Regions from separate parts of the Streptomyces sp. NPDC048639 genome, predicted to be linked through region 3. Evidence: riboswitches for the same ligand, from Rfam matches in the RefSeq annotation. Region 3 holds a riboswitch; each other region holds the start of a gene.

The links. A riboswitch is a leader RNA that binds a small molecule or an ion and turns the genes downstream of it on or off. The one in region 3 is predicted to bind cyclic di-AMP.
Region 1: another riboswitch for cyclic di-AMP. It lies ahead of ACGFNH_RS25855 (M23 family metallopeptidase); the one in region 3 lies ahead of ACGFNH_RS22545 (NlpC/P60 family protein).
Region 2: another riboswitch for cyclic di-AMP. It lies ahead of ACGFNH_RS17385 (transglycosylase family protein); the one in region 3 lies ahead of ACGFNH_RS22545 (NlpC/P60 family protein).

The regions. Positions count from the first base shown of each region.
Region 1 covers NZ_JBICVP010000009.1:398,299-408,095, reverse strand. Annotated here, with positions in the region: gene ACGFNH_RS25860 (aldo/keto reductase) at 1-362, opposite strand, end outside; gene ACGFNH_RS25855 (M23 family metallopeptidase) at 664-1,719, opposite strand; cyclic di-AMP (ydaO/yuaA leader) riboswitch at 1,731-1,872, opposite strand; gene ACGFNH_RS25850 (PP2C family protein-serine/threonine phosphatase) at 2,127-3,281, opposite strand; gene ACGFNH_RS25845 (hypothetical protein) at 3,488-4,858, shown strand; gene ACGFNH_RS25840 (hypothetical protein) at 4,945-5,694, opposite strand; gene ACGFNH_RS25835 (hypothetical protein) at 5,852-6,406, opposite strand; gene ACGFNH_RS25830 (MCE family protein) at 6,403-7,689, opposite strand; gene ACGFNH_RS25825 (MCE family protein) at 7,686-9,080, opposite strand; gene ACGFNH_RS25820 (MCE family protein) at 9,077-9,797, opposite strand, start outside.
Region 2 covers NZ_JBICVP010000006.1:6,657-16,453, forward strand. Annotated here, with positions in the region: gene ACGFNH_RS17370 (DUF501 domain-containing protein) at 1-162, opposite strand, end outside; gene ACGFNH_RS17375 (septum formation initiator family protein) at 228-701, opposite strand; gene eno (phosphopyruvate hydratase) at 829-2,109, opposite strand; gene ACGFNH_RS17385 (transglycosylase family protein) at 2,321-3,016, opposite strand; cyclic di-AMP (ydaO/yuaA leader) riboswitch at 3,020-3,185, opposite strand; gene ACGFNH_RS17390 (transglycosylase family protein) at 3,445-4,296, opposite strand; gene ACGFNH_RS17395 (cytochrome P450) at 4,479-5,765, opposite strand; gene ACGFNH_RS17400 (chaplin) at 5,925-6,248, shown strand; gene ACGFNH_RS17405 (lysoplasmalogenase) at 6,443-7,204, opposite strand; gene ACGFNH_RS17410 (DUF6479 family protein) at 7,322-7,738, opposite strand; gene ACGFNH_RS17415 (nucleoside triphosphate pyrophosphohydrolase) at 7,767-8,771, opposite strand; gene ACGFNH_RS17420 (winged helix-turn-helix transcriptional regulator) at 8,793-9,164, opposite strand; gene ACGFNH_RS17425 (NADP-dependent oxidoreductase) at 9,334-9,797, shown strand, end outside.
Region 3 covers NZ_JBICVP010000008.1:157,498-167,294, reverse strand. Annotated here, with positions in the region: gene ACGFNH_RS22560 (IPT/TIG domain-containing protein) at 1-494, opposite strand, end outside; gene ACGFNH_RS22555 (NlpC/P60 family protein) at 920-1,996, opposite strand; gene ACGFNH_RS22550 (hypothetical protein) at 2,270-2,623, shown strand; gene ACGFNH_RS22545 (NlpC/P60 family protein) at 2,787-3,905, opposite strand; cyclic di-AMP (ydaO/yuaA leader) riboswitch at 3,914-4,073, opposite strand; gene pcrA (DNA helicase PcrA) at 4,331-6,823, shown strand; gene ACGFNH_RS22535 (GyrI-like domain-containing protein) at 7,307-8,173, shown strand; gene ACGFNH_RS22530 (hypothetical protein) at 8,310-9,635, opposite strand.

The sequences.
Region 1 (9,797 bases), on a different contig from region 3:
TAGAGATCGATGCGGTCGGTCCGCAGACGGCGCAGTGAGGCTTCCGCCGCTGCCTTGAGGGTCTTCGCCCGCAGGCCCATGAACTCCGGGTGCCGGCCCGCCTTGGTCGCGATCACGACCTCCTGGCGGTTGCCGCGTGCCGCCAGCCAGTTGCCGATGACGGTTTCGGACTCGCCACCGGCATTGCCCTCGACCGCGGCCGTGTAGACGTCGGCGGTGTCGATGAAGTTGCCGCCCGCTGCCGCGTAGGCGTCCAGCACCGCGTGCGACTGCTGCTCGTCGGCCGTCCAGCCGAAGACATTGCCGCCGAGGCAGAGGGGGTGGACGGTCAGATCACCGATGATCCTGCTGTTGTCGGCCATGCGGCAACCCAACGCTCCCCGGGGCACGGCTATTCCGCCATGGCAAAGGGCTCGGATGCGCGAACGGTCCGGTGCGCGAAGGGTCCAGGTGCACGAAACGGTCCAGGTGCACGAACGGGCGCGGCGAGCGAGGCGCGGCGAGCGACGCGGGTACGCAAGGCCGCGGGCATACCGGCAGCCCCGGTGCCAGGGGGGAGGAAACACCGGGGCTGGCGGCGAACGCGGTGGGGGTGGCCGACCGGTGGACGGACGGCCTCAGGACGGTCGCGCCGGAGCGGCGCGAGAGGGGTGTGGTGCGGGTCTAGAGCGCCATGCCCTTGCCGCGCAGCCAGCCGGCCGGGTCGATCGGGTCGCCGCCGCCCGGACGGACCTCCAAGTGGAGGTGGGCCCCGGTGACATTGCCCGTGGCGCCGACGCGGCCGATCGTCTCGCCGGTCGTCACCTTCCCGGACGTCTTGGTCATCGAGGACAGGTGGCAGTACCAGACCTCGGTGCCGTCGTCGAGGGTGAGGATGATCCGGTAGCCGTAGGAACCGGCCCAGCCGGCCTCCGTGATCGTGCCGCCGTGCACCGCCTTGGCGGGGGTACCGGTGGGGGCGGCGAAGTCCAGCCCGGTGTGGTCGTTGGCCCACATGGAGCCGGCCTCGCCGAAGCCCGCGGTCAGCGTGTACGAGGCGACGGGGAGGGTGAACTGCTTGGCCAGCTTGGCCAGTCGCTCGGCCTCGGCCTTGCGCGCGGCCTCGGCCTTCGCCTTGCGCTCGGCGGCGGCCTTGGCGTCCGCGGCCTTCTCCTTGGCCTCGGCGACCTCCTCGGCGGCCTTCTTCGCGGCTGCCTTCTCGGCCGCCTCGCGCTGCGCGGTCTCCGCCGCGCCCTGCTGCTGCTCGGCCTGGCGCATGATGCGGGCGCGCAGCGCCTCGCCCGCGCCGGTGCCGTTGGCGGCCTCGGTGTCGGTGAGTCCCGCGGTGGAGAGCGGGGTGGTGGCTCCGGCGGGGGCGTCGTCGTCGGCCACCAGGGAGCCGATGCCCGGCAGGGACTTGGCGTCCGGGAGCTGGTCGGTGATGCCGAGATCCGGCATGGAGATGGCGGCCGGGGGCTTGTCCTGGGCGGTGGCCATGCCACCGGCGCCGACGGCCGCGAACATACCGACCCCGAGGACGGCACCGCTGCGGGCCATGCCGCCACCGCGCTGCTTGCTGACGCGGTGCTTGCCGCGCGCGGGAGCAAGGGAGTCGGCCGTCGGGTTCCACTCGCCGGTACCGGCGGCCGGGGACTCCTCGCCGAACTCACCGAATCCGCCGGGACCATGGGCGGCGGGGGGTTCGTACAAGGGCTCGGGGGCAGGCCTGTTGGACGCCACTCGGGCGCTCTCCTTTCCTTCCTTCTCGCCTACCGGGTTAGCTGACGGGTTCGGAGCAGGAAGGTCTCCTACGAGCGCCTTTGGGAAAGGTGCCCGATTCACCCCAAGAGTTTGGTTCCCCGGTTCCCTTGGTGCAGTTGGTGCGGATGCTGCGGGTGATGCTGGTGGTGCGGGATTCGGCGTAGGCGCACGGTGCCACCTCTTGTGGCGGCTGGGACGACCGCGCTGCGTTATCGAACGTTAATAGACCGCGGGACCTGTTTCCAAGCTGTTCCGTGTGATCGTTAACGAAATCCGTGGGGGCAAATCGGTACATGGTCCAGGAAAATCGGGCGAGTTGACCTCACGCCCGACAACCCCCCATAGCTGACTGTTCGTCAGTTGTTATGCGGAGCGATGCGATCCGGTTACGGACCGTGGCCTTCGGGTCGTGCCACCGCGAGCAGCGCCATGTCATCCGGTGCCTCGCCCGCCGCATGACGGCGAACGTCCGCCACGAGCGCGTCGAGGAGCGTGCCGGGATCGGGGAAATGCATGCCGCGCAGCCGCTCCACCGGGTCGTAGAAGACGCCGCGGGCATTGCGCGCCTCGGTCACCCCGTCGGTGAACAGCAGCAGCGTCGCCCCGCCGGGGAACGCCAACTCCTGGACCAGGTCCGGCCACACGCCCAGGTCGTCCATGCCGAGCGGCAGTGCGGGCACCTTCGGTTCGACACCCCTCAGACCGCCGTCCTCGTAGAGCAGCAGCGGTGGTGGGTGGCCGCGGTTGAGCAGCCGCAGCGTGCCCGCGCCTGCCGGGTCATCGACGCCGTGCACCTCGGCGAGGACGACCGTGGTGAAGCCCTCGAACAGGTCCGGCCCCGCACCCCGGGCACTCTCCCGGTGCAGCGCCCACTCCAGCCGCCGGGCCACCGCCTCCAGCGTCGGCTCCTGCTCGGCGGCCTCCCGGAACGAGCCGATGAGGATCGCCACCGCCTCGACGGCATCCAGTCCCTTGCCCCGCACGTCCCCGACGACCAGGCGCACGCCGTACGGGGTGTCCTGCACGGCGTAGAGGTCGCCGCCGATGCTGGCCTCGGCGTGCGCGGCCTCGTAGCGCGCGGCGACATGGAAGCCCCCGATCCGCTCGGCGGGGTCGGGCAGGACGGCGCGCTGGGCCGCCTCCGCGATGGTGCGCGCCGAGGCGAGGCGCAGGTCGCCCCGGCGTACGACGCGATTGATGAGCAGGGCGAGGACGGCGACCGTGAAGACGGTGACCAGCTCGGTGACCGACTCGATGTCGGTGAGCCGGATGTCGTACAGCCGCAGCGCGAGCACGGTGAGCACGCTCGCGCCGCCCGTGAGGGCGGTGACACCGAGCGAGAAGAACGGGGCGGCCACCAGCGGGGCCGCCGAGAAGAACGGGGAGCCGGTGAAGCGGGGCGGCGTCATGAGGTCGAATATCGCGCCGCCGATGATCAGCAGAGCCGGGATCCAGCGGATGACCCGGGCACTGGGCCGACGGGCTCCACCGAGGCGGCGAGGTCCCTCGACGTGCGTCCCCACCTGCTGACTCCTGCCCATCCGTGAGGGCCGACGCTGCGGCGTGTCCGCGAGCGCGCCCCTTCCACCCTGGCCGGGGGAGGCGCCGCGCGCGAATCGGGGGTCCCGCACCGCTCGCTGCCGGCCCGGCGCACGCACGGCACGGGAAAGGCATCGGAAAGACGATGTAAAGGTGCAGTAAAGGGCGTAAGCCACAAAATTGCGCCTTTGGAGTTAACTTCGTAGGTATGGACACCGCAGCGAAGCCTTGGGCGGGTCGCATCCTGCTCGCACCGGTACTGGCGGTACTCGCCGCCGCCCTCGTACTGGTGGCCGTCATGGCCCCCGGGGCGCGGGCCGCGGACGGGCTCGACAGCGCCGCCGACGCCCTGAGAAAGGGCCCCGTCTACGTCGATCCGCGGGCCAGGGACCAGCTCCCTCCGTCGGCCGCGGACGCCCTGGCGGACAAGATCAAGAAGGCGGACAAGCCGGTGATGGTCGTCGTGCTCCCCGCCACCAAGGAATTCAACCCGCCGACCCTGCTCCAGGACCTGCGGGGCAAGACCGGCATCACGGGCGTGTACGCGGTCGCGCTGGGCGACCGTTTCGACGCCGGAGCCGACTCCTCCGTGATGTCCCGCAACGCGGTCGACAACCTCACCGGCGCCGTGGAGCGCTCGTCCCCCGGCGATGTGCGGGCCATGGTCGACTCCTTCGTCGACGACGCCCTGCCGCAGGCGCAGGGCCACGCCCCGGACACCTGGAGCGGCGGCTCCAGCACCGACACCGGGACGGACACCTCCCCCAGCAACCGGGTCAGCCCGCTCGGGCTCGTGGCCACGCTCGGCGTGCTGATCGCGGCCGTCGGCGGCGGTGCGCTGCTGGTCGGCAGCCGTAACAAGAAGCGGCGGGCCGAGCGGGACCGCGCACAGCTCGACACGCTCCGCCCGGTCGTGGACGAGGACATCACCGCCTTCGGCGAGGAGGTCGAACGGATCGACTTCGACCCCTCGGCCCCGAATACCACCGACGCGATGCGCGAGGACTACGCCAGTGCCCTGGACTCGTACGACAGGGCCAAGGCGTCGATGGACCGCGCACGACGGCCCGGTGATGTACGGGGCGTGACCGAGGCCTTGGCGGACGGCCGGTTCTCGCTGGCCACCCTTGAGGCGCGGCGGGACGGCAGGGAGCTGCCCGACCGCAGGCCGCCGTGCTTCTTCGACCCCCGGCACGGCCCGTCCGTGCAGGACGCGCAGTGGGCTCCGCCGGGCGGCGAGGAGCGGACCGTGCCGGTCTGCGCGGCCGACGCGGCGCGCCTGGAGGACGGCCTGGAGCCGATGGGGCGCGAAGTGGAGACGGCACAGGGACGCAAGCCCTACTGGGAGGCCGGACCGGCCTATGGGCCATGGGCCAACGGCTACTTCGGCGGCGGGATCCTCCCCGGCCTGCTGATCGGCACATGGCTGGGCAGCGCGATGACCGGCCCGGCGTACGGGTACGACGGCGGCGGGTACGGGGACGGCGGCGGGGACGGCGGAGGCGGCGACTTCGGCGGAGGCGACTTCGGAGGCGGGGGCGGGTTCGGAGGCGGTGACTTCGGCGGAGGCGGATTCTGAGGCGGCCGGTCCCGGGACACGGGTTCCGGGGCGGCGGCCGTCAGGGGCGTGCCAGGGCGTCCCGCGTGTGCGGCCGCGTCACGGCGTCACAGGGCGTCGACCGCGCTCACCTTCCAGCCCTGGGACGTCCGTTGCAGGGTCATCCGCACCCGGTTGAGGTCCAGGCGCGGCCCGGAGACCTGGGTGGAGTCGGTGACCTGGTTCATGAACAGCAGCACCCGCACCCTGTCGGGCGACGCGGACACCACCGACGCGGCCGGTGCGTCACCGGACGAGGGCGTCGCCACCGTCGCCTTGACCACCCCGTGGTAGCGCTTCGCCGTGGGCGCGACCACGGTCCTCGTGGTCTTCCCGTACTTCTCGCGGAAGGGCCCGGTCAGATGGCGCTCGGCGGAGGCGAAGTCCCGGTCGAGGTGCCGGTAGTCGTACGACAGGATCTCGGGCGCCGCCTTGCGCGCGGCGGCCAGCGCCTCCGTACGGGCGCCGGCGGTGCGCCCGGCGTCCCGGTACTCCAGACCGAGGACGGCCGTGGCGGCCAGAGCCGCCACGACGAAGAGGGCCAGGCCGGCGCTCAGCAGGGCATACCGGCGCTCACGCCGCGGCCTCGCGGCACCGCGGTCCTGGTCGGGGGCGGACGCGGAGTCCTCGGTCTCCGGCTCGTGCACGTCCGCTGCGGGCGCGCCGGTCACGGCGGCAACGCCGGGCGTCGCTGCGGGATCCTGGCCGGCGGGCCGCTGTGCCTTCTCGGTCCGTCTGGCCGCGGCGCGGGCGGCCGCGGCGACGGTACGCGAACGGTGGGTGCCGCTTCCGGCACCTCGTACGGACAACTTCGTCACGGTGTCTCTCCTCCCAGGCCGTCTCTCACGGGTCTCGGGTCAGGGGTCTGCGGGTGTGCGGGTGTGCGGGTGTGCGGGTGTGCGGGTGTGCGGGTGTGCGGGTGTGCGGGTGTGCGGGTTGGCGGGGTGTCGCACCGGCCCGGCCGGTGCCGCCGGTTCAGCCGACGAACTCGACATCGGAGGTGAGCCAGCGCCCGTCCTCGCGCACGAGGTCGAGCTGCAACCGGTAGTTGCGGGCCTGCCCCTTGGGCGCGGCGACGTTGCTGACCTTGCTGTCACCGACGACGAGGACGCGGGCGGAGCTCTCGTCGGCCGTGACGATCCCCGCTTCGAGCACCTGCCCCTGGGAGACCGACTTGTTGGCCGCGACCAGCTTGGTGAGCTGCTTGTTCTGCTGGGCGAACTGCTTCCTGAACTCGCCCGTCGCGCCCTCCAGGACGTGCCGGCTGTCCCGGCCGTAGTGCCGGTAGTCGAGGGAGGTGAAGTTGAGCACCGACTGGCGTGCGGCGGCCAGGACGTGCTGACGGCGCAGCTCGTCCTGGTGCTGCCGGTACTGCTCCACACCGAAGTAGCCGGACAGGGCGGCGAGCAGGATGCCGGCCGCGGCCAGTGCGGCGGGCAGTGCCCTGCTCCGACCGGCCGTACGGGCGACCCGGGCCAGCAGGCGCAGCGGTGGCCCGCCGGCACGCGTCAGCCGTCGGAAGGGGGTCATGTCATCGGTCCCATCGGTCCCACGAGAAGCCATTGCCACGAGTCCTCTCCGAACACGTTCTGTTCACCGCCGGTCGAGCCGATCGCGACGGTCCGTCCGCCCGGCACGGAGGCGAGGCCGGACGCGGGGTCGTAGGGCGCCACGTACGACGCCCGGTCCGCCCCGCTGCCCCCGCCCGAACCCGCGCGGGGAGCGTTCTGTGCACCGCGGACCGTGGTCTTGCTGCCGCGCGGCGCCGTGCAGCGGGCCGAGGTGTCGGCCGGCCGCTCGCTGGTGTCCGAAGGGGCGCGGCGCCGGGTGTCGTAGCCCTGCCGGCACGGTGGCGGGTCATCGGCGTTGAGCACCAGCCCGAAGTGCGAGGTGCCGTCGCCGGGGAGCACGGTGAAGCTGCCCGCGACGGCGACCGGGAAGGTCACCAGCGTCTGTTCCAGTCCGGGGAGGCGTGCCGCGGTGACCTGACCCCCGCTGATCAGATTGCCGAGCAGGACCGGCAGGGTCCTGCGGTTGTCCTTCAGCAGCGAGTCCAGCTCGTGCGCGGCGGAGGTGGATCCGTCCACGAGGCCGCGGAGGTCGCTGTCGCTGTCCTTCAACTGCCCGCTGAGATCGGCCAGATCGCGGGAGAAGGCCTTGATCGCCGAGCCCTTGTCGACCTGCGTCCTGAGCACCTGCTGGGAGTCCTCGATCAGCGAGATCGTCTGCGGAAGCGAGTCGCTCGCCTCTTCGACGAGGGCGTTGCCCGAGTCGACCATGCGGCTCAGATGCGGCCCCGTGCCGGCGAAGGCGTCGCCCAGTTCGTCGACGGTGACCCGCAGTTCCTTTCTGTCGACCGACTCCACGAGCCGGTCGAGGCCGGAGATGAGCCGGGTCGTGGGCAGCGGCGTACGGGTGTCCCGGCGGGGGATGGTGCTGCCGTCCTCCAGGTACCGGCCGGTCCCGGCGCGCGGTTGCAGGTCGACGTACTGCTCCCCCACCGCCGAGCGGTTGGCCACCACGGCGAGGGTGTCCGCGGGGATGCGCGGGCCGTCCTTGATGCGCAGCTGCACCGAGACGCCGTCCGGCCCGTCCAGGCGCAGATCGCCGACGCGGCCCACCGGCACGCCGCGGTAGGTCACTTCGGCGCCGGAGTAGATGCCCCCGGAGTCGGCGAAGTCGGCGCTGACGGTGTAGTCGCGGTCGAAGAGGCGGTCGGCCAGGCCGGCGTACTCGGCGCCGACGTAGGAGACACCCACGGCGGTGACGGTGGCGAAGGCCAGGAGCTGGGCCTTGACCGTACGGGTGATCACGACAGCATCCCCTTCGTCAGCAGCTCGGCGAGCGCCATGTCGAGACCGCTCGGGTAGACCGGGCCTCCGGCGCCGTAGGAGCGGTACGCGGCCTGGGTGCCGGTACACACCGGCGGGCACAGCACGTCGCCGCCGGGCTGCTCAGGGGCCGGGCCCTTCCCCCCGCCGCCGTCCGGTTTCCCTGCGCAGTCGGCGGAGGGCAGGCAGGGCAGTGAGGACGGCTCGGCCAGATCGGGGAGGCCGGGCAGGTCCGGCAGTTCGGGCACCTCGGGCTCGCCGGGCTCGTTGCCGTCGCCGTCGCCGTCGCCGCCGCCCGGGGAGCCGGGCTTCCCCGGCTTGTCCCCGAGGTTGCCGTAGAGGCTCTTCAGGTCGAGGTCGGCGGTGATGTGCAGGTTGGTGTAGTCGCCCTTGACGGCGTCGACGACATTGCGCGGGAAGGGATAAGTGGTCAGCATCTCCAGCGCGTTGGGCAGGTCGTTGCCCGCGGCGTTGAGCTTGCTCAGGACCGGCTGCAGATTCCGCAGGTCGGCGACGACGTCGTCGCGCGAGGCGTTGACCACATGGGTGCCGACCTTGCCCAGCCGGGACAGGGAGCGCAGCATCTTCGTGAGGTTGCGGCGCTGGTCGGCGAGGACCTTCAGCGCGGGCGGAAGGGTGTCGACGGCGCGGCCGATCGTGGCCTTCTCGCTGTGCAGCCGCTTGGCCAGCCGGTCGACGCCCTTGATCGCGCGGACGATCTCCGACCGCTGGGCGTCCAGGCCGCCGAGGAAGGTGTCCAGCTCGGTGAGCAGGTTCTTGACCCGGTCCTCGCGGCCCTTCAGGGTGTGGTTCAACTCCTTGGTGATCGTGTGGAGTTGTGCCACACCACCGCCGTTGAGGAGCGCGGAGAGGGCCGAGAGCACTTCCTCGATCTCGGGGGTGCGGTCGCTGTGGGAGACGGGGATCCGGTCGCCGTCCGCGAGGGTGCCCACGGACTGGACGCCGGTGGGACGGGACAGCGCGACGTACTTCTCGCCGAGGACGCTGGTCTGGCGGAGTTCGGCCACCGCGTTCTCGGGAAGCTTCACATGGTCCGCGACACGCAGCCGTACGCGGGCCTGCCAGCCCTTCAACTCCACCTTCTCGACGGCGCCGACGGTCACGTTGTTGACCTTCACGGCCGACTGGGGCACCAGGTCCAGGACGTCCCGGAACTCCACGGTGACGTGGTACGCGTCATCGCCCGTGGCCGCGCCGCCCGGGAGCCGGACGTCGTAGAGGCCGTTGAACTCGCAGCCGGAGAGCAGGATCGCGCCGAGGGCGGCCCACAGGGCGGCGGTGCGGCGGGCGCCTGCGGCGAGGCGTGTCACCGGCCGGCCGGGGCCGGGTGCGGTCGCGCGCCGGGCCTTCATGCGCGCTCTCCCAGGATGCCGCCGAGCGTCCGGTCCACCGACGCGGTCCCCGACGCGGGCTCGGCGACCCCGGTCAGGGGGTCGGCGGAGGGCAGGTCGGGCAGGGAGTCGAAGAGTTCCGTCAGATCCCCGCAACCGGACTTCTCCCCGGTCGACTTGAGCAGGGCGCAGAGCACACTGGCCGTGTCCTGGGGCTGGTCGGCGTTGTTCCGCGTGTCCAGCGTGCCGGACGCGGGGTTGTACGCGTTCGCCAGGTTGCCGATGCCCGCGGGTGCGACGTCCATCAGCTCCTCCAGCGCATCGCGCTGCTCCACCAGTACGCGCGTCACCTCGCTGAGACCTTTCACGTTCGAGGTCAGGGACTTGTTGTTGCCGCGGACGAAGCCGGCCACGTCCTTCAGGGCGACGGCCAAGTGCTTGAGGGCGGCCGCCAGGTCCTTGCGCTCGCCGGAGAGCTGTTCGGCCACGCCCGCCAGGTTGTCGTTGAACGTCCGCACGCTCCGGTCGTCCGAGGCGAGCGCGGCGGTGAAGACCTGGAGGTTCCGCACCGTCCCGAACAGGTCCTTCCGGCCGTCGGAGAGGGTGGAGACGGCGAGGGAGAGGTCCTTGACCGTCCGGTGCAGCTTGCCGCCCTGCCCTTGGAGGTTGTCCGCGCTGACGCCCAGCAGCCGGGACAGCGAACCGTCCTTGTTGGCGCCGCGCGGGCCGAGCGCGTCG
Region 2 (9,797 bases), on a different contig from region 3:
CTCCAGGCGCGGCGCGGTCTCCACCACGTCGGGCAGCCCGCACGGGCAGCGGTGCGCGATGGCGCGCAACCCGCGCGGCACACGGCCCAGTTGCTCGCCGATCGCCTCGATGTCGGCGTCGGTGGGCGGGGTGGGATCGGTCTGGGGAGGGGGCGTGTCCATGCCTGCGCAGATCTCTTCGGTCGAATGGGGAAGTCGGGTACGGACGGGGGGACTTGACAGGGCGGTCAGCCGCGGGCGTCGACGCGGTCGACACCCTCCCAGAGGTTGCTGTACCAGGCCCGGTCGGCCATGCCCCGGCCCTGCGGCCGGCTGCCGTCGTACGAACCGCCGCCGACCACGGTGTAGCCGGTCTCGCCCGGCCTGAGGAAGTGCAGATGCTCACGGGCCTGCCGCTCGACGAACGCCGGGTCCTGCCAGCGCGCCTTCTCGTCGCGCAGCGTCTCCACGGCACGGCGCGCCTGCTCGGCATCGCGCTGCTGCTCGGCGATCTCCGAACGCTGGGAGACCCACTGCCGCATCGGGTACGCCAGGGCGACGACGAGTGAGCAGACGACCAGCGCGAGCAGTGCGGCCCGGCCGGTGAGCCGGCTGCGCCGGGGCGCCTTGCGGGCCTGGGCCCGGTAGACCCGGGCGGCGGCCTGCTCGCCGAGCGCCTTGAGTCTGGTCGCGGTGGAGAACCGCTCCCGGTCCGCGCCCACGTCGCCTCCCTGCTGTCGGATACGTCCGTCCCCGGCCACGGTACGGGACCGCGGCCGGGGACGGACGAAGGCCGGAGCGATGGGCCCGAGGGCTCGTGCCGCCCGTGGGCCCGGCGCTCGTGGGTGGTCAGCCCTTGAAGCGCGGGAAGGCGCTGCGGCCGGCGTACACCGCGGCGTCGTCGAGGATCTCCTCGATGCGCAGGAGCTGGTTGTACTTGGCGACGCGCTCGGAACGGGCCGGGGCGCCGGTCTTGATCTGGCCGCAGTTGGTGGCGACGGCCAGGTCGGCGATGGTGACGTCCTCGGTCTCGCCGGAGCGGTGGGACATCATGCACTTGAAGCCGTTGCGCTGGGCGAGCTCGACGGCGTCGAGGGTCTCGGTCAGCGAACCGATCTGGTTGACCTTGACCAGCAGCGCGTTGGCGGTGTTGTTCTCGATGCCGCGGGCCAGGCGCTCCGGGTTGGTGACGAACAGGTCGTCGCCGACGAGCTGGACCTTGTCACCGAGCTGCTCGGTGATGGTCTTCCAGCCCTCCCAGTCCTCCTCGTTCAGCGGGTCCTCGATGGAGACCAGCGGGTACGCATCGACCAGCTCGGCGTAGTAGGAGGTCATCTCGGCGGCGGTACGGGTCTTGCCCTCGAACGCGTAGACGCCGTCCTTGTAGAACTCGGTGGCGGCGACGTCCAGGGCGAGCGCGATGTCCTGGCCCGGCTGGTAGCCGGCCTTCTTGATGGCCTCGACGATCAGGTCCAGGGCCTCGCGGTTGGAGTCCAGGTTGGGGGCGAAACCGCCCTCGTCGCCGAGGCCGGTGGACAGGCCCCGCTCCTTCAGCACGGACTTCAGGGTGTGGTAGACCTCGGTGCCCCAGCGCAGGGCATCGGAGAAGGACTCGGCGCCGATGGGCGCGATCATGAACTCCTGGATGTCCACGTTGGAGTCGGCGTGCGAGCCGCCGTTGAGGATGTTCATCATCGGGACCGGCAGCAGGTGCGCGTTCGGTCCGCCGAGGTAGCGGAAGAGCGGAAGGTCGGAGGCCTCGGCGGCGGCGTGCGCGACGGCGAGGGAGACGCCGAGGATCGCGTTGGCGCCGAGCGAGGACTTGTCAGGGGTGGCGTCCAGGTCGAACATCGCCTGGTCGATCAGCCGCTGCTCGGTCGCGTCGTAGCCGACCAGCTCCGGGCCGATCTGCTCGATGACGGCGAGGACGGCCTTCTCCACGCCCTTGCCGCCGTAGCGGCTCTTGTCCCCGTCACGGAGCTCGAGGGCCTCGAACGCTCCGGTGGAGGCACCGGAGGGGACGGCGGCACGACCCGTGCTGCCGTCGTCGAGGCCGACCTCGACCTCGACCGTGGGGTTGCCTCGCGAGTCGAGGATCTCGCGGGCTACGACGACGTCGATCGACGGCACGAGCATCTCCTTCTGGGATCTGACGCTGGGACGCAGGACTCGGTGAGTCCCTCTCTGCGGCATGAGCCTAACCGTCCTCGGATCCTCGGCCGTCCTCTGCCCGCCCGCCGAGACGAAAAGGCCCCCAAAGGCCCGTAAAGGTGACCTTTGAGGGCCTTGAATCCGCCGGCCGGCCGGGACCGGTCGGCCCACTGGCCGGCCGGGGGCCGGGTCAGCTCAGGTGGAGACGCTGGCCGGGGAAGATCAGGTCGGCGCGGTCGACGATCTCCTTGTTGAGCTCGTAGAGCTTCTTCCAGCCACCCTCGACGCCCTTGGCGTCGGCGATCGTGCCGAGGGTGTCACCGGGCTTGACCTCGTACTCGCCGTCACCCTTCTTGACCGGCGCTCCGGACGCGTCCTTCGGCGCGGACGGCCCGGCCTCGCCCCGGCGGTCGCTGCGGGCGGCGCGGTCGCTGCGGTCGGCGCGCGCCTCGGCGCCGCCGGCGGAGGTACGGGCGGTGTCCACGTCCGCGTCCGGGCCGCCGGCGGTCAGGCCGCCCGCGCCGGCGCAGGACCAGGCACCCGGCCCCTGCTTGTCGAGCAGCTTCTCCGCGGTGGCGATCTGCTGCTCCTTGGTGGCCAGGTCGGCACGGGACGCGTACTGGGTGCCGCCCGCGGCGGACCAGCTCGACTGCGAGAACTGCAGCCCGCCGTAGTAGCCGTTGCCGGTATTGATGTGCCAGTCGCCGCCGGACTCGCACTGGGCGACCTTCTCCCAGGTTCCGACGGAGGCGGCGCTCGCCGAAGTGGCGCCCATGAGCGGTACGGCGACCGCGGAGCCGGCGACACCGGCGAGTACTGCGATACGAGCCATGGTGGATGGGCGGCGATGCGCGCCGCGCGAGCCCTTGTTGCCGGAAAGCAGCATGGAACATCCCCTCACCGACGCCTGCGAGGTGAGCTGTCGGGTTCGGGCTGTGAGCGGCCCGGCCCGGTGCTCTCGCACCGGTCTTCACCCCTAGCCGTCCGGTCCGCTGTCGCGGCCCTTCCGGCACTTACCTTGGGTCCCCCGCTCCTGCCTACGGCGCTTGCGCGTCGACTGTCCTCCGGCCACCGGCAGGATTAGGCGTGATGGTCGGCGGCGCCCACCGTGCGGCGAGCGGCTTCGACGGTAAGCACACAAGTCCCACCGGTTCAAAAACCGACATCCGGCACCAGGAGCCCCTACTTTTCCTTCTGTTGTCCTTATCTACGCAGGTGGGGACAGGTGCGGGCACACCAGGCGGGCGCAGCACGCCCGTTGGGCCGATGAGATGCTTCTCTCAGTCGCTCCCCAGCGCTGCCCGCACCCGCGAACTAGCGCGCGGACGATTCGAGGTCGAGCGTCTGACCAGGGAGAATGAGGTTCGGGTCGCCGCCGACCACGGACTCGTTGGCCTCGTACAGCGCGGGCCAACCGCCCGCGAGCGAGTGCTTTTCGGCAATTCCCGACAGACTGTCACCCGGTCGGACGGTGTAGTCGCCTTCCTGCTCCGCACGGTCGGAGCCGCTGCCGCGGGAGGCGTGACGGCCGTTCTCGTGGTCCTTGCCCTCGTCCGCCGTGCGGTCCGAGTCGCCCGCACCGCTCCCGGACCCCTCGTCCGCGGGCGCGCCGCGGTGCTTGCCGGCGCCGGATCCGCCGGACGGAGCGGCCGATTCCGAGCCGCCCGGCTCCTGGTCGCCGTAGTCCTCCGAGGGAGCGCCGGATTCGCCGCGGTCCTCGGTGTCGTCGTCGTACGGGGACGATTCCGAGGGGCTGGGCTCGCCGGAGTCCCGGTCGGGAACGGCGGATTCACCGGGGAGCAGGGTTTCGATGGGCCGCGACAGGTCGACGCCGGGATCCACGTCGGGGGCCTCGCCGTCATCGGTGAGGCCGGCGTCCAGCGCGCAGTTCGGCCACGCCTGGGGCCCCTTGGCGTCGAGAATCTTCTCGGCGACGGATATCTGCTGGGAGCGGCTGGCGAGATCGGCCCGGGGCGCGTAGTCGCGACCGCCGTACTCCTCCCAGGTGTTCTGGGTCAGCTGCACTCCGCCGTAGTAGCCGTTGCCCGTGTCCGCGCTCCACAGACCGCCGCTCTCGCACTGCGCGACCCGGTCCCAGGTGTCGGTGTCCGCGGCCTGAGCGCCACCGGCCGCGAGCAGCGGCAGCGCGATCGCCGAACCTGTCACGCCAGCCGTGACGAAGATGGCCGGTGCTTGACGAGGGCGGCGGTGCCGACCGGTCCCGGAACGCATGTGGTGCCTTTCGAGCGAGCGGTGGTGCGAAGCTGCCGCAGAAGGTAGCGAGGTCGGCGTGCTGTCACAAGACGATGTAGTGGAGATCACGCGAAGATCACATAGTTGAAACCCGCTCAAATTTTAGAGGGGGTGAACTCGACCGGAAGCGTGCGCAATCCACGCATGATGAGCCCTCCGCGCCAGCGCAAATCGTCAGGTTCCGCCGCGAGTCGTACGTCGGGAAGGCGCCGGAAAAGTGTGGCGAGAGCGGTCTGTGCCTCCAGCCGGGCGAGCGGAGCGCCCAAACAGTAGTGAATTCCGTGGCCGTACCCGAGGTGCTGGTTGTCGCCGCGGGCGAGGTCGAGCGTGCCGGGATCGGCGAAGCGCGCCGGATCGCGGTCGGCGGCGGCGAGAACCACGAGGACGGGATCGCCGGTGGCGATGGACTGCCCGCCGATGGTGACCGGCTCGACGGCGAACCGCCAGGTGGCGAGCTCCACCGGCCCGTCGTAGCGCAGCAGTTCCTCGACCCCGCTCGCCAGCAGCGTCTCGTCGCCCTCCGCGAGGGCCCGGTGGAGCCGCTCCCGCTGGCCGGGGTTGCGCAGCAGCGCGTACGTGCCGTTGCCGATCAGGTTGACCGTCGTCTCGAACCCGGCGAAGAGCAGGATGAACGCCATCGCCGCGGCCTCGCTCTCGGTGAGGTGCTCGCCGTGATCGCTCGCGCGGATCAGGCCCGAGATGAGGTCGTCGCCGAGGTCGGCGCGCTTGCGATGGATCAACTCGGCGAGATAGCGGCGCATCTTCTTCACCGAACGGGCGACGCCGCCGCGCGGTCCGCCGCCGTGCCGGATCATCATCCCGGCCCAGTCGCGGAAGTCGTCCTGGTCCTCCGCCGGTACGCCGAGCATGTCGCAGATCGCGTAGATGGGCAGCGGGAAGGCGAATTCATGGATGAGGTCGACCTCGCCCCGTTCCGCGAACGCGTCGATGAGACGGTCCGTCAACTCACTGACGCGCGGCGCGAATTCGGCGACGCGGCGCGGGGTGAACGCCTTCGAGACGAGCCGGCGCAGGCGGGTGTGGTCGGGCGGGTCGATGTTGAGCAGATGGGTCATCAACTCGGCGCTGCGCTCACCGGGAATGCCGACCTTCCCCTTGGCGTGCGCCGACCGGCCCGCGGGCGACTCGGCGGACGAACGCTCGTGATGGCGTGCGGGGTTCTTCGACAGCCGCGGATCGGCCAGGGCCTGCTTGGCATCCGCGTACCGGGTGACGAGCCATGCGTCGACCCCGCTGGGCAGCCGGGTCCAGTGCACCGGGGAGTGCTCGCGCAGCCACGCGTAGGCCGGATACGGGTCGGCGGCGAACTCCCAGGTGAAGAGCGCGGGCGGGGTGGTCGGGGCGGGGTTCTCCTCGTGCACGCCTCGACCGTATCCCGGCGCTCGGCCGGGCGGTCCGCGGCGTCCTGCGATCCCATTCGGCCTAACGGCCCGTGACTTGCCGTGTCCGGTCGCGTTGTCGCGGATGCCAACGCCGCCAAGGAGGCGGATTGGTTCCTTTCTGCAGAGGAGAGAAAGAACATGTCACGGATGATCAGGACGCTTGCCGTCACAGCCGCCGCGGGCGCCGTGGTCGCCGGTGCCGCCGGCACCGCCGCTGCCGACTCCGAGGCCACGGGTGCGGCTGTCCGCTCCCCGGGCGCCATCTCCGGCAACGTGCTCCAGGCCCCGATCCACATCCCGGTCAACCTGTGCGGGAACAGCGTCGACGGCGGTGGCCTGCTCAACGCCGCGTTCGGCAACACCTGCATCAACGCCTCGGGCGAAGAGCACAAGGTCGAGAAGAAGAAGCACGACCACAAGAAGCACGACCACAAGAAGCACTCCAAGAAGAAGCACCACTGAGCGAAGTCTCCGCGCAGGTGGTGAGCTCAGGCTTGGCCCTCCCTCCCCGCCCCATCACCCCTGCGCCGGAAACCGGTGGCCTCCCGCGACGACGCGGGAGGCCACCGGCCTTTCCGGACGGACCACAGGCCGGTGGCCTTCCGCACGTGCGGAAGGCCACCGGCCTGTTTCGCGGGGCTGCGTCGTCCGGGCGGCTACGCCGTGACGGCACGCCGGGCTTCGGCGTGCTCCAGCCAGCCCGAGGTGATGAGGTACTGGCCGAGGAGGTAACCGGCCATGACGAGGACCTCGTGGGTCTGCCGTGAGGGCAGCTCGTAACCCGCGGCCTGAAGGCCGATCAGCAGGTCCGATGCGAGAAAGGAACCGGCACCCGCGGCGACCTTGCCGCCGACGCCGAGGGCGGCGGCGCCCATCACCGTCAGCGCGAGGCTGTACCCGGCGACGGGAAGGCGGAGCCGCTCCTCCAGGGACGGGGCCAGCAGCGCGTTGATCGCGGCCCAGCCGCCCAGGCAGGCGAGAGCCGGCCAGGGCTTCCTGACGATGCCGCGGAGCGCGCCGAGCCGGGTGTAGCCGGCGGTGTAGCTGACCTGTGTGCCCAGGAAGGCCGCCATGCCGAGGAGAAACGCGGACTCGTGCTTGTCGAAGAGCAGCGCGGTGTCGCCCGCGGCGGCGAAGGCGAGCCCGGCGACCAGCGCTTTGGGAACGGGCTCGGACGCGTCGTTGCGGCTGCGCAGTACGTGCCCCGCGAGCACGGGCATCAGCAACGGCTTCGCGGCCCGGCGCAGTCCGCGCGGGTTGCCGGCCACGGCGGCCACGTCGGCGGCGGCCAGGGCCCCGAACGCGGCGAGCGCGCCGCGCCCGTGCCCGTCCGGTCGTGCCAACCGCGACACGGCCGCGCCCGCCGCCTCGAGCACGCGCTTCCTGCGGTATCCGCTGCGCTGTCCGGTGATCACCATGCCCGGCAGTCTTCCGAGGCCGGTGACGCCCCGTCAACGCCCCGGCCCTGTGACCTCCCGCTCGCCCGCGGCCCCCGGCGGAGCACCGCACCCGGCGGCGGGGGGTTCGCGGTGGCGTCAGCCCGTGCCGTGCCCACTGCCGCCGCGGTCCCACTTGCGCCCCTCCGGCTCGCCTTCGTCGGCGGCCGACTCCGAGGGGGTGTTGTCGAACTCGTACGGCATGTGGCGCACACCGTTTTGCGGCACGTCGTGCGGCCTGCGGCGCTCCTGGAAGTCCGTCCGCGGGCGTGCCACGTCCTGGTGGCCCGGCCCGTGGTTCTCGGGCGAGGAGCCCGACTCGTGCTCCTCGTGCGTGCCCCAGGCGCCGCCCCGCGGCTGCGGGTCCTTGGACGGCTCCGGCTCGCGGGAACGCACCCGCAGACCGAGGATCACCGCTCCGACCAGCAGGATCACCACGAAGATCCCGACGACCAGAGGAGCGATCCCGACCAGGTAGTCCCGACGCGCGGCGAATTCCATGGTCAGCTCGAACATGGCTCACGAGTACCCGGGCCGGGGGAAGTCAGTCGGTCCCTTCGGCCGTACGGATGGCGTCGCGGTAGGCCCGGGCGGCGGCGCGCAGAGCGGACTCGGGATCCGTGCCCTCCGCCTCGGCCCGTGCCGCCAGCGCCAGGAGCTGCTCGCCGACGTCTCCCCCGCCCGGGGACGCGGGCAGATCGACCGCCAGGCCCGCAGTCCGTACCCGGGCGGCGAGCTTGGAGGCGAGCGCGAGCGCGGGCTGGCCCAGCGGAATGCCGTCCGTGACGGACTCGCGCTGCTTCTCGACGGCCTTGGTGCGCATCCAGTGCGCCTTGACGTCCTCCGAGGTCTCGGCCGTCTCGGTCCCGAAGACATGCGGGTGCCGGTGGATGAGCTTCTCGACGATCGTGCCCGCCACGTCGTCGATCGAGAACGGCTCGTCCGGGTCCTCCTCGGCGATACGGGCGTGGAAGACGACCTGCAGCAGCACGTCGCCCAGCTCCTCCCGCAGCTCGTGCCGGTCGCCTGCCTCGATGGCCTCGACGAGCTCGTACGCCTCCTCGATCCCGTACTTGGCCAGGCCTTCATGGGTCTGTGTGCTGCTCCACGGGCAGGCGGCGCGGATGGTGTCCATGACCTGGACGAGGTCCAGCAGACGGGCGCCGGGCAGGTCGTACGAGGCCGGCAGCAGTTCGAGGTCCGGCATCCGCTCACGGCCCGAACCGGCCATCCTGGCCAGGCCGTCGGTGAGGTCCGGATCGCCCTCGCCGGAGGGGATGACGACCGTGGTGCGTCCGCCCCGGCAGTACTCGACCAGATCGCGCGCCGAGGGGACCACATGCTCGATGTCCAGCCCCGCCTCGTGCAGATACGGGAGCTGCGGATGGTCCGGATCCGGGCACACGATGCGGTCGGCGCCGCGCAGGGCCTGCCATGCGGGCCAGGAGAGCAGGCCCGGGGCGACCCGGTGGCTGGTGGTGAGGAGGACGATGCGGCCGGCGGACTCGGCGGGTTCGTCGGCGCTGTTCACGGGTGGGCTCACGTTCACGGGTCGAACGTAACCCACCCGTCAGGCCCCCTGGAGCGACCTGATGTCGTCGATGTGGTCCTCGACCCAGCTCCGCACATGACCGAGCGGTTCGGCGACGCTGCGCCCCAGATCGGTCAGGCCGTACTCGACGTGCAGGGGGACGGCCGGGTAGATGGTGCGGTCGACGAAGCCGTGGTCCTCCAGGCGGCGCAGGGTGCGCGTCAGCACCTTGGGGCTGATGCCCTGCAGCCGCCGCTGGAGTGCCCCGAACCGCTGCGGTCCGTCCTCCATCGCGCCGATGGCCAGCGCCGCCCACTTGTTGGCGAGCAGTTCGAGCACGAAGCGGCAGGGGCACTGGTCGGCGTAGACGTCGTGGACCTCGTGCCGGCCCGTGGTGCAGTCGGTGGTCATGGCGGCTGCGCGCCTCCGTTCCGAATCCGTCGTCCTGAATCCTTCAGGACCGCTTTCCAAAAGATAGTAGACGCCCTTGCGGGTAACTACACCCATGCGGATACGTTCCTCGGCGTAACGGCCGGGCACTCGCCCACGGCCGTCGACCACCCCTTTCAGGAGATGCGTGATGAGCAACGCCCAGACGTCCCCGGCCATGCGCGCGGTCGTCCAGGACACCCTCGGCGGACCCGAGGTCCTGCGCGTGACCGAGGTGCCGCGGCCGGAGCCGCTGCCGACCGAAGTGCTGGTGCGCGTCCACGCCGCCGGGGTGAACCCGGTCGACTGGAAGACCCGGGAGGGCGGGGGGATGGCCGGAGTGCTGGGCGAGCCCCCGTACATCCTGGGCTGGGACGTCTCCGGTGTCGTGGAGCGCGTGGGCTTCGGTGTGCACACGCTGAAGGAGGGCGACGAGGTCTACGGGATGCCCTGGTTCCCGCGCCAGGCCGGGGCGTACGCGGAGTATGTGACCGCCCCCTCGCGGCAGTTCGCCCGCAAGCCCGCCTCCCTCGGCCACCCCGAGGCCGCCGCGGTGCCGCTGGCGGCGCTCACGGCCTGGCAGGCGCTCACCGACACCGCAGGGGTGGAGAAGGG
Region 3 (9,797 bases):
ACCGTGCCGGAGCCGTTGACGACCACACCGGTGGCCGGGTTGCCGCCGATGGTGACGGACGCCCCGGTCAGGTTGGTACCCAGAATGGTGAACGGGGTGCCACCCGCGGCGGGCCCGGAGGCCGGGAGGATGGCCGCCGCGACCGGAGGCAGCGGGGTGATCGTCGTGTAGACGAACGGGAACGGGTTGCTGCTGCCGCTCGGGGTGACGACCACAACGGGGGCCAGTCCCGGAGTCACGCCCGCGGGCACGACCGCAGTGAGCAGGAAGCCGGGGATGATCGAGGTGACCCCGGTCGCCGGGACACCGCCGACGGTGACCGAAGTGGGGCTGTTCAGATTGAAGCCGACGAGGAAGATGATCTCCCCCGCGCCACCCTGGGCCGGTGCGACGGCCAGGAGGGTGGGCCCGAGGACGGGGAACCCCGGAAACGGCGGAAGCGGCGGAAGGGGCGGGAAGGGGAATGCGAGTTGGTTCTGTGCCGATGACTGCATGGCGAATTGCCTCCAACTGGCGGGGCTCAAACGGCAATTGGCCGCGCGCCCCGCATCCGAGAGTGGGTCGTGCTTTTCACGCTAAGCAGGACCCCGCGTCAATGGGAGGCGTGAATTCACTCCGACGAGGCATTCGGTAAACAGTGCGACTATACGAAGACGAGCTGCTGAGGAAAGGCGTCCCACCCGCGTACGCCGTGCCGCTCCCCAAGTCCGGTGCAGGTATCCCTGATACCAACCGGGCCTTATCGCCGGAAAGTTGAGGCCAAGGGCTGAATTGCGGGTCAATTGTGTCGGCCGATTCCCGTCAGCTTCCCGTCGGCGCGACTGCCGGAGCCGCCGCACCAGGATGTGGGACCGCCTGTCCCCGGAGGCGGTCGCCGCATCACGAGCCTGCGGGCCCCTGCGCCGAGCCGGTCGACCGCCTACGCCGGGCGCGTGGCGCCCGAGAACGGCATCTGGTCGATCGGGGCGATGCGCACCGGGGCGCCCGGGCGGGGGGCGTGGATCATCTGGCCGCCACCGATGTAGAGGCCGACGTGGCTGACGCCCGAGTAGAAGAACACCAGGTCGCCGGGCGCGAGTTGGTTGCGTGTGACGCGCTGTCCGGAGTTGATCTGGGTGTAGGTGGTGCGGGGGAGGGAGACCCCGGCGGCTCTCCAGGCGGCCTGGGTGAGTCCCGAGCAGTCGAAGCCGCCGGGACCTGTGGCGCCCCAGACATAGGGCTTGCCGAGCGCGCTCTGCGCGAAGGCGACCGCCTGGGCGGCGCGGGCGTTCGGCGCGCGGACCGGGCCGCGGGAGACGGCGCGGCCGGCGCGGCCGGCCGTGGCGGCGCCGGCCGCGGAGTGCCCGTCCTGGTCGAGGATCTCCGCGCGCTGCGCTGCCGTCAGCCGGTCCAGCAGCCGCTCCGCCGCGCGGAGTTTGCCGTGTGCGGTCCGCTTGTGGCCGAGCAACGTGGCCTGCTGGTCCTTCAGTTCGCCCAGTTTTCCGGCGGCCTCGCTCCGTACCTGCTCGATGGCGCGGATCTGGTGCCGGATGCCGGAGACGGCCGTCGCCTGGCGGCTGCCGGCCCGCTCGACGGCGGCGGCGCGGTCCAGGTAGTCGCCGGGGGAGGAGGAGAGGGCGAGCTGGAGTGCCGGGTCGATGCCGCCGGAACGGTACTGGGAGGTGGCGATCGAGCCGAGTGCGTTGCGCGAAGCACTCAGCTTCTCGGTGCGGCGGGCCGCCTCGTCGCGGAGGCGCTCCAGGGACCGCTGCGCGGCGAGGGTCTGCTCCTTCGCGCCGTTGTACTTCTCGGTGGCGACCTCGGCTTCGTGGTGCAGCCGGTCGACCTTCTCCTTCACCTGGGCCGGGGTGGGGGCCGGGTCCGCGTGGGCGGCTCCTTCGAGGGCGGTGGCGCCCGCCGCGCCCGCGAGGGCGAACGTCGCGGCCGTACGGACGGCGGTGCTGCCCGTGAGCGAGCCGATGAACGATCGCTGCCTGGGCTTCCTGTGCGAGGCCACGGCGGCCGTCACTTCCTTCCCCTGGTCTCCGGTGGCCTTGCGGAGGGGCCCGTTCCGGGGTGCCGTACGGGCACCTAGGGGGAGGACGGTAATCCGCTTCGTCCCCGCCATGAGCCGGGATGACCGGGACTGAAACGTTTCGGTACGGCACTGATCGTACGGACCGGGTGATTTCCGCACGCTCTGGCCGTTCGCGCTACTCGCATGACCGAAGCGGCAATTGAGGCCCACCTGAGTGGAAGCGGCTGCTATGGGCCCGGCTAGGCTCCGCGCATGGACATAGCCATCAATGTCTTTGTCGGCCTGCACATCATCGGTATCGCCGCCCTGCTCGGCGGCTTCCTGAACCAGATGAAGGCGATGGGCGAAGGGACCGCGCGCTTCACCCCGGGCATGCTGCACGGCGCGCTGACCATGCTCGTCACCGGCGTCGCGCTCGTGGGGCTGAATCAGGCCGACGACCAGACGGTCAACAACGTCAAGATCGGCGTGAAGCTCGCCGTCCTCGTCGTCATCCTCGGCCTGGTCTATGTGAAGCGGGACGAGGAGAAGGTCGAGAAGGGAGCCTTCGGCGCCGTCGGCCTGCTCACCCTGGCCAACATCTTCATCGCCGTTCTCTGGACCTGACGGCTTCCGGGCGGGCGCGCTCATCTCTCGCGGACACCGCGCAGCCCCCCGGCCGCGCGGTGCCTGACGTACGGGCACGGACCGCCCCCACCGAAGGGGGGCGGTCCGTGCCCGGCCCCGACCGGCGCCCGGCGAGGGGCGCCCGTCAGGGAGAACACTGCGGCTACGCGGGCCGGACGCTGCCGTAGATCGGCATGTACGTGATGGCCTCGGTGCGGACGTTCGCACCCGGCTTCGGCGCGTGGATCATCTTCCCGCCGCCGATGTAGATGCCCACGTGGCTGATGTCGTCGTAGAAGAAGACGAGGTCGCCCGGCTTGAGGTCCTCGGTGGCCACGCGCTTGCCGACCTTCACCTGGTCCCAGGTGGTGCGCGGCAGCGAGACCCCGGCGGCCTTCCAGGCACCCAGGGTCAGCCCCGAGCAGTCGAAGGAGTTCGGGCCCGTCGCCCCCCACACGTACGGCTTGCCGATCTGGGCACGCGCGAAGGCGAGCGCCTTCTCGGCCTTGGCCGCGTAGGAGCCGGAGCCCTCGGTCCGGCCGGAGCCCTGGTCGGCCTCCTCCTGGCGCTGCTTCTCGGCCTGCTGCCGGGCCAGTTCCTCCGCCTCGCGCTCGGCCTCGGCCTTCTTCCTGCGCTCGATCGCCGCCAGCCGGGCCTTCTCCTCGGCCGTCAGCTTCGACAGCAGCTCACGCGCGCCCGACAGCTTGCGCTGTACCGACTCCTTGGTCGTACGGAGCTGCTGCTGCGACTCGGACAGGCCCGCCAGGCTCTCGGTGGCCTCGGCGCGCTTCTTCGACGCGGCCCGCTGCTGGGTCTCGAAGTCCTCGACCGCCTGCTTCTGCCGCCCGGTCATCCGGGACATCAGATGGTCCTGGTCGAAGTAGCTCTGCGGGTCGTCGGCGAGCATCATCGTGGCGGTGGAGGCCATGCCGCCGTTGCGGTACTGGGTGGCGGCATAGCTTCCGAGCAGCCGCCGCGCCTCGTTCAGCTTCTCCGTGCGCTTGGCGACGTCGTCGAGCAGCCGGTCCACTTTGGAACGCTCCTCATCGGTGCGCTCCTTGGCCTGGTTGTACTTCTGCGTGGCGCTGCCGGCCTGCCGGTAGAGCTCGTCCACCTTCTTCTGGACTTCTTCGATGCCCTGCTTCGGCTCGCCCGGAGCGGCCTGCGCACTCTGCGACAGCAGGCTGACCGATGCGAGGGCCGCGGTCGTCAGCCCGACGGTCGCCCGGCCCGAGCCGGGTGACGTGAGGCCACGTGTCCGCGGTTTGCGGTGCGACGCCAAGGCGCGCGTCTCCTTCCGTGGACCGCTTACCGGGTTAGCTGTCGGGTTCGGGCGATCGGAAGGCTGCCCTACGGCTCCGCACGGACGGGCTGCATATGCACGTGCGGGGGCCGATTCACCCCGGTGGGACGTGTGGGTCCCCGGTTCCGGATGCCGTCGGGACGTCGTTCGGACACCCGCCGGGCAGAGCCGGATTCAGCGGAGGCTGCCCGTGCCGACGCGGTCGTCGACGGGGGGTGCGAGCCGCCTGAGCGAGCACGGTAGCCAACGTGTGGGGTACCTGTGAAGGCTGATGTTCGATATGCCCGAAACCTTTTCGTGACCAATCCGGGGCGCGATCGTTCGGAACCGGATCGGGGGCTCGTCCGTCCGAGGACCGGGAACCGGCGTGGGCTGTCAGTCGGGCGGCCTAGACTCGGGGAGCGATGAGCAGCCTCTTTGACGACAACTTTCTGGCGGGCTTCCAGCACCCGGGCCCGGGTCCCTCCGCCCATGCGGGGCGCACCGGTGAGGAGCACCCGCCTCCGCCGCCCGAGGAGGGCGGTGGCGAGGACATCCCTGCCGGTCTCTTCGGCGGGAACTTCGACGCCTCCGCGGACGAGGACGCCCGCGACCGGTACTACCGCAACGGCGCGCACCGCCCCGCCGTGGACACCGCCGCGCTGCTCCAGGGGCTGAACGAGGAGCAGCGCTCCGCCGTCGTCCACAGCGGCTCCCCGCTGCTCATCGTCGCCGGGGCCGGCTCGGGCAAGACCCGGGTGCTCACCCACCGCATCGCCTATCTGCTGGGCGCCCGGCAGGTGCACCCCGGCCAGATCCTCGCGATCACCTTCACCAACAAGGCCGCGGGCGAGATGAAGGAGCGCGTCGAGGAACTCGTCGGCCCGCGCGCCAAGGCGATGTGGGTGTCCACCTTCCACAGCGCCTGCGTCCGCATCCTGCGCCGCGAGAGCAAGAAGCTCGGCTTCACCTCCAGCTTCTCGATCTACGACGCGGCCGACTCCAAGCGCCTGATGTCCCTGGTCTGCCGCGACCTCGACCTCGACCCGAAGCGCTATCCGCCGAAGTCCTTCAGCGCGAAGATCTCCAACCTCAAGAACGAGCTGATCGACGAGGAGGACTTCGCGGGCCAGGCGTCCGACGCATTTGAGAAGACCCTCGCCGAGGCGTACACGCTCTACCAGTCGCGGCTGCGCGAGGCCAACGCGCTGGACTTCGACGACATCATCATGACCACCGTCCATCTGCTCCAGGCGTTCCCGGACGTCGCCGAGCACTACCGGCGGCGCTTCCGCCATGTGCTGGTGGACGAGTACCAGGACACCAACCACGCGCAGTACATGCTGGTGCGCGAACTCGTGGGCACCGAGGACACCGCGCCCGAGGACGGCGTGGGAGAACTGTGCGTCGTCGGTGACGCCGACCAGTCGATCTACGCCTTCCGCGGCGCCACGATCCGCAACATCCTCCAGTTCGAGGAGGACTACCCCGACGCGACGACGATCCTGCTGGAGCAGAACTACCGCTCCACGCAGACGATCCTGTCCGCCGCGAACGCGGTCATCGAGCGCAACGCCGACCGCCGCCCCAAGAACCTGTGGACCGAGGCCGGAGCCGGCTCGGCGATCACCGGCTACGTCGCCGACACCGAGCATGACGAGGCGCAGTTCGTCGCCGACGAGATAGACCGTCTGACGGACGAGGGCAAGGCCAGGGCGGGCGACGTCGCCGTCTTCTACCGCACCAACGCGCAGTCCCGTGTCTTCGAGGAGATCTTCATCCGGGTCGGCCTGCCGTACAAGGTCGTCGGCGGCGTCCGCTTCTACGAGCGCCGGGAGGTCCGCGACGTCCTCGCCTATCTGCGGGTGCTCGCCAACCCCGAGGACACCGTGCCGCTGCGCCGGATCCTCAACGTCCCCAAGCGCGGCATCGGCGACCGCGCGGAGGCGATGATCGAGGCGCTCGCGCTGCGCGAGAAGGTCTCCTTCGCCCAGGCGCTGCGCCGGGTGGACGAGGCCTACGGCATGGCCGCGCGCTCGGCCAACGCCGTCAAGCGGTTCAACACCCTGATGGAAGAGCTGCGGACGATCACCGAGTCCGGCGCCGGCCCGGCGACGATCCTCGAGGCCGTTCTGGAGCGCACGGGCTATCTGGCGGAACTCCAGGCGTCCACCGACCCGCAGGACGAGACGCGGATCGAGAACCTCCAGGAACTCGCCGCCGTGGCGCTGGAGTTCGAGCAGGACCGCACCGAGGAGACCCCGGGCACCCTCGCCGAGTTCCTCGAACGGGTCGCCCTGGTCGCCGACTCCGACCAGATCCCCGACGAGGACGAGGGCGAGGAGGGCACCGGCGTCATCACGCTGATGACCCTGCACACCGCCAAGGGCCTGGAATTCCCGGTCGTCTTCCTGACGGGCATGGAGGACGGCGTCTTCCCGCACATGCGCGCGCTCGGCGACACCAAGGAGCTGGAGGAGGAGCGGCGCCTCGCGTACGTCGGCATCACACGCGCCCGCGAGCGGCTGTATCTGACGCGCTCGACGCTGCGCAGCGCATGGGGCCAGCCGTCGTTCAACCCGCCTTCCCGCTTCCTGGAGGAGATCCCCCCGACGTATGTGGAGTGGCGTCGTACGGGCGGCTCGACACCGTCGGCCTCGGCGGCGGCCGGGGTGGGCGGCGCGCTGTCGAGCTCCTCGCGCTCCCGGCCCGGGCCGAGCGGCTTCGCCACGCGCAGGGCGACGGACCGGCCGGTGATCGCGCTGTCGGTCGGCGACCGCGTCACGCACGACCAGTTCGGACTGGGGACGGTGATGTCGGTGGTGGGCAGCGGACATGACGCCAAGGCGACGATCGACTTCGGGGACGAGAAGCCGAAGGTTCTGCTGCTGCGGTATGCGCCGGTGGAGAAGCTCTGAGAAGGCGTGATCCGGCCGCCGGCGTGGTGGGCCGCCCGGTCCGTACACGGTGCGGACCGGGCGGCGGCACCCCGTCGCCGGGCCGGCCTCGCGTTGTCAACAGCCGCCCGGTAGGTGCTGCGACTTCGGGGGCGGGGGATGTGGGGCGCGGGCTGCGGGCTGCGGGCTGCGGGCTGTGGGCTGTGGGTCGGCTCGCGGCAGCCGGGCATTCTCGTCACGCACGGCACCCTCGACACACGAGAGCGGGATCCGGTGCAACTCCCGCCCTGAACGGTGCGGTTGGGGTCCCGGGCCCTGCCACGGTGAACCGTCCCGGCGTTCCGCAACGCGCCTCGACCCGGTTCCCCCGGGATGCGTCGGAGGGGAGTGCGGCACGACTCGCCACCGGTGATCAGCCCTACCCGACCGCAACGGGCACAGGATGTCGGGCCCGGCACCGTGGTCCCTTCCTAATGTGATGGATCGGAAGGGAAGGAGGCAGGAGTGCTGGAGCGGCTGAATCAGGCCATGGACCACATCGAGTCGCATCTCGATCAGCGGATCGCGGTGTCCGAGCTGGCGCGGATCGCGGTGACGTCGGAGTACCACTTCCGGCGGATGTTCTCCGCGCTGGCGGGGATCCCGCTGTCGGAGTACATCCGTCGCCGGCGGCTGACCGTCGCGGGTGCCGAAGTGCTCGCCGGGGAGCGGACGTTGCTGGAGATCGCGGTGCGCTACGGCTACACCTCCGGTGAGGGGTTCGCGCGCGCGTTCCGCGCGGTGCACGGACTGGGTCCCGGCGAGGCCAGACGGACCGGCGCGGCTCTGCATTCCCAGCCACGGATGTCCTTCCGCCTCATCGTCGAAGGGAGCAGCAGCATGCGGTACCGGGTCGTGGACAAGGAGCAGTTCCGCGTGGTCGGCAAGAAGGCTCGTGTCCCGCTCGTCCACGAGGGGATGAACCCGGCGATCGCCGACTTCATCCGGAGCATCGATCAGGAGACGACAGGGCGTATCGCCGCACTGTCCGACCAGGAGCCGGAGGGGATCGTCTCCGTGAGCGACGATCTCGACCCGAGCCGGGCGGAGGGAACCGAACTCGACTACTACCACGGTGTGGTGACACGGTCCGCCGTGCCCGAGGATCTGGACGCGCTCACGGTGCCGGCGGGCACCTGGGCCGTCTTCGAGAGCTCCGGACCGTTCCCGCAGGCGTTGCAGTACCTGTGGCGGGATGTGTTCACACAGTGGTTCCCGTCGAATCCGTACCAGAGCCGGCCGGGGCCCGAGATCCTGCGCACCCGGCTGTCGGCGGACGGAGCCCAGGCGGATGCGGAGCTCTGGATCCCTGTGGAGCGCACAGCGGTCTGAGCGGGTGGAGTGGCGGTGTCCCGTACCCAGGACACCGCCACGCCGAAGCTGCCGGTCAGGACAGCGGAAGCGCCTGCGCCCGCGCTGACGTGCCACTCGCCAACGATCTGTGGGAGCGCACCCGTTGTCCCGTGGGTCAGGAGGCGGGCTTCAGATCGCCGATGACGCCGATCCTGAAGCCGAGCCAGGGATACGTGGCGTTGTAGAAGAAGTTGTCCTGAGGCTGCAGGCCGACCGCCGAGAGCCACATCTGATAGGCGGGCGCGTTGGCGGTCCCGCCGTGCAGCCGCCGCCAGACCCGCGCGGAGTTTCCGCCGGTCGGAGGCGGCGTGACGGTATCCGTCCACTCGACCGCGTTACCGCCCTGGTCGAGCGTGCCCCACGGCGAGACGGTCCTGGCCTGCCCGACCGTGCTCACGTTGCCCTGGTAGAGCTTGGCGTAGGCGACGGGGTCCACGCCGATCGGATTGACGGTCGTGCAGGCGACGGGCCCCGCCTGTGCCGGGCACCAGCTCGGTGCCGGCTGCCCGTCCGCGAGGTAGGTGGCCAGGGGCTGGGTCGCCGCGTTGGTGACATCGCCGGTGGTGGGGTTCAGCACCGACGGGCTGGGGGCGGTGGCGTCGCCGTCGCCGAAGACGCCCGCGTTGGTCGGGTACTTCCAATAGGAGTACGTGCCACCGCCGTTGGGGTCGAAGTAGGCGGACTTGATCCATTCGTTCTGGCTCGGCAGGACGAAACCGGAGTTCCGGGTCCGCGAGGGCGCCCGCCGCGCCATGTCGTACATCCCGCGCTCCGTCCGCGGGGACAGTTCCACCTCGTAGCGGACGTAGTCGAACTGGCCGTCGGAGTCCGCCCGTTCGGAGATCAGTCGGCCGTTGACCAGGGAGTTGACGAACCGCGCCGACCTGAGGAAGTTGGCGAACGCATACGGCTTGTCCGCCCACTCCGGATACCCCACGGCGTAGTGGCTTCCTGCGGCGGCGGAGGAGGAGAAGGTGATCTGGCCGTACTTGGGCCATGCCGAGGAGCTCTCCTCCTCGTCGTAGAGGTCGTGGGGGTCACTGCCGGTGGGATCGGCGGTGTTCAGGAATGCCACCCATTGCTCGACGGTGACTTCGAGCTGTCCGATCTCGTACGGATAGCTGACACCGCCGACCATCAGACACCCTTCCGAGTCCGAAGGAGCGTCCGCACACGACCGGTAGACGGCGTCCGTGAACGGGACGACGGCCACCGCCGGATTTCCGGGCGAGCCCACCTTGGCCGTCGTCACCGTGATGACCGACCCCTTGCCGGATGATGACGGATTGCCGGACCCGGGGAGCGACGGCTCGGCCGCGGCGGAACCGGCGACCGCGGACGGGGCCAGCAATGCGGCCGCCGCACAGACCGTCAGGGTCGCCCCGCTGATACGGCGTCGGCTGCTGCCGCGCCTGCGGCCGGACACGATGTGGGTGCGCATTGCCGGGCATCCCTTCCGCCATGACCACTCGCCCAGTGGCCGACAGGCAGCCGAGCGGCCCGACGATCACGGGCGCCGGGTGAGAACACGCTAGCCGTGCTGTTTACGCTCCGCATCCGCTGGACCGCGGAACGTGCTGACGCGGAGGAAGGGGAGGGGGAG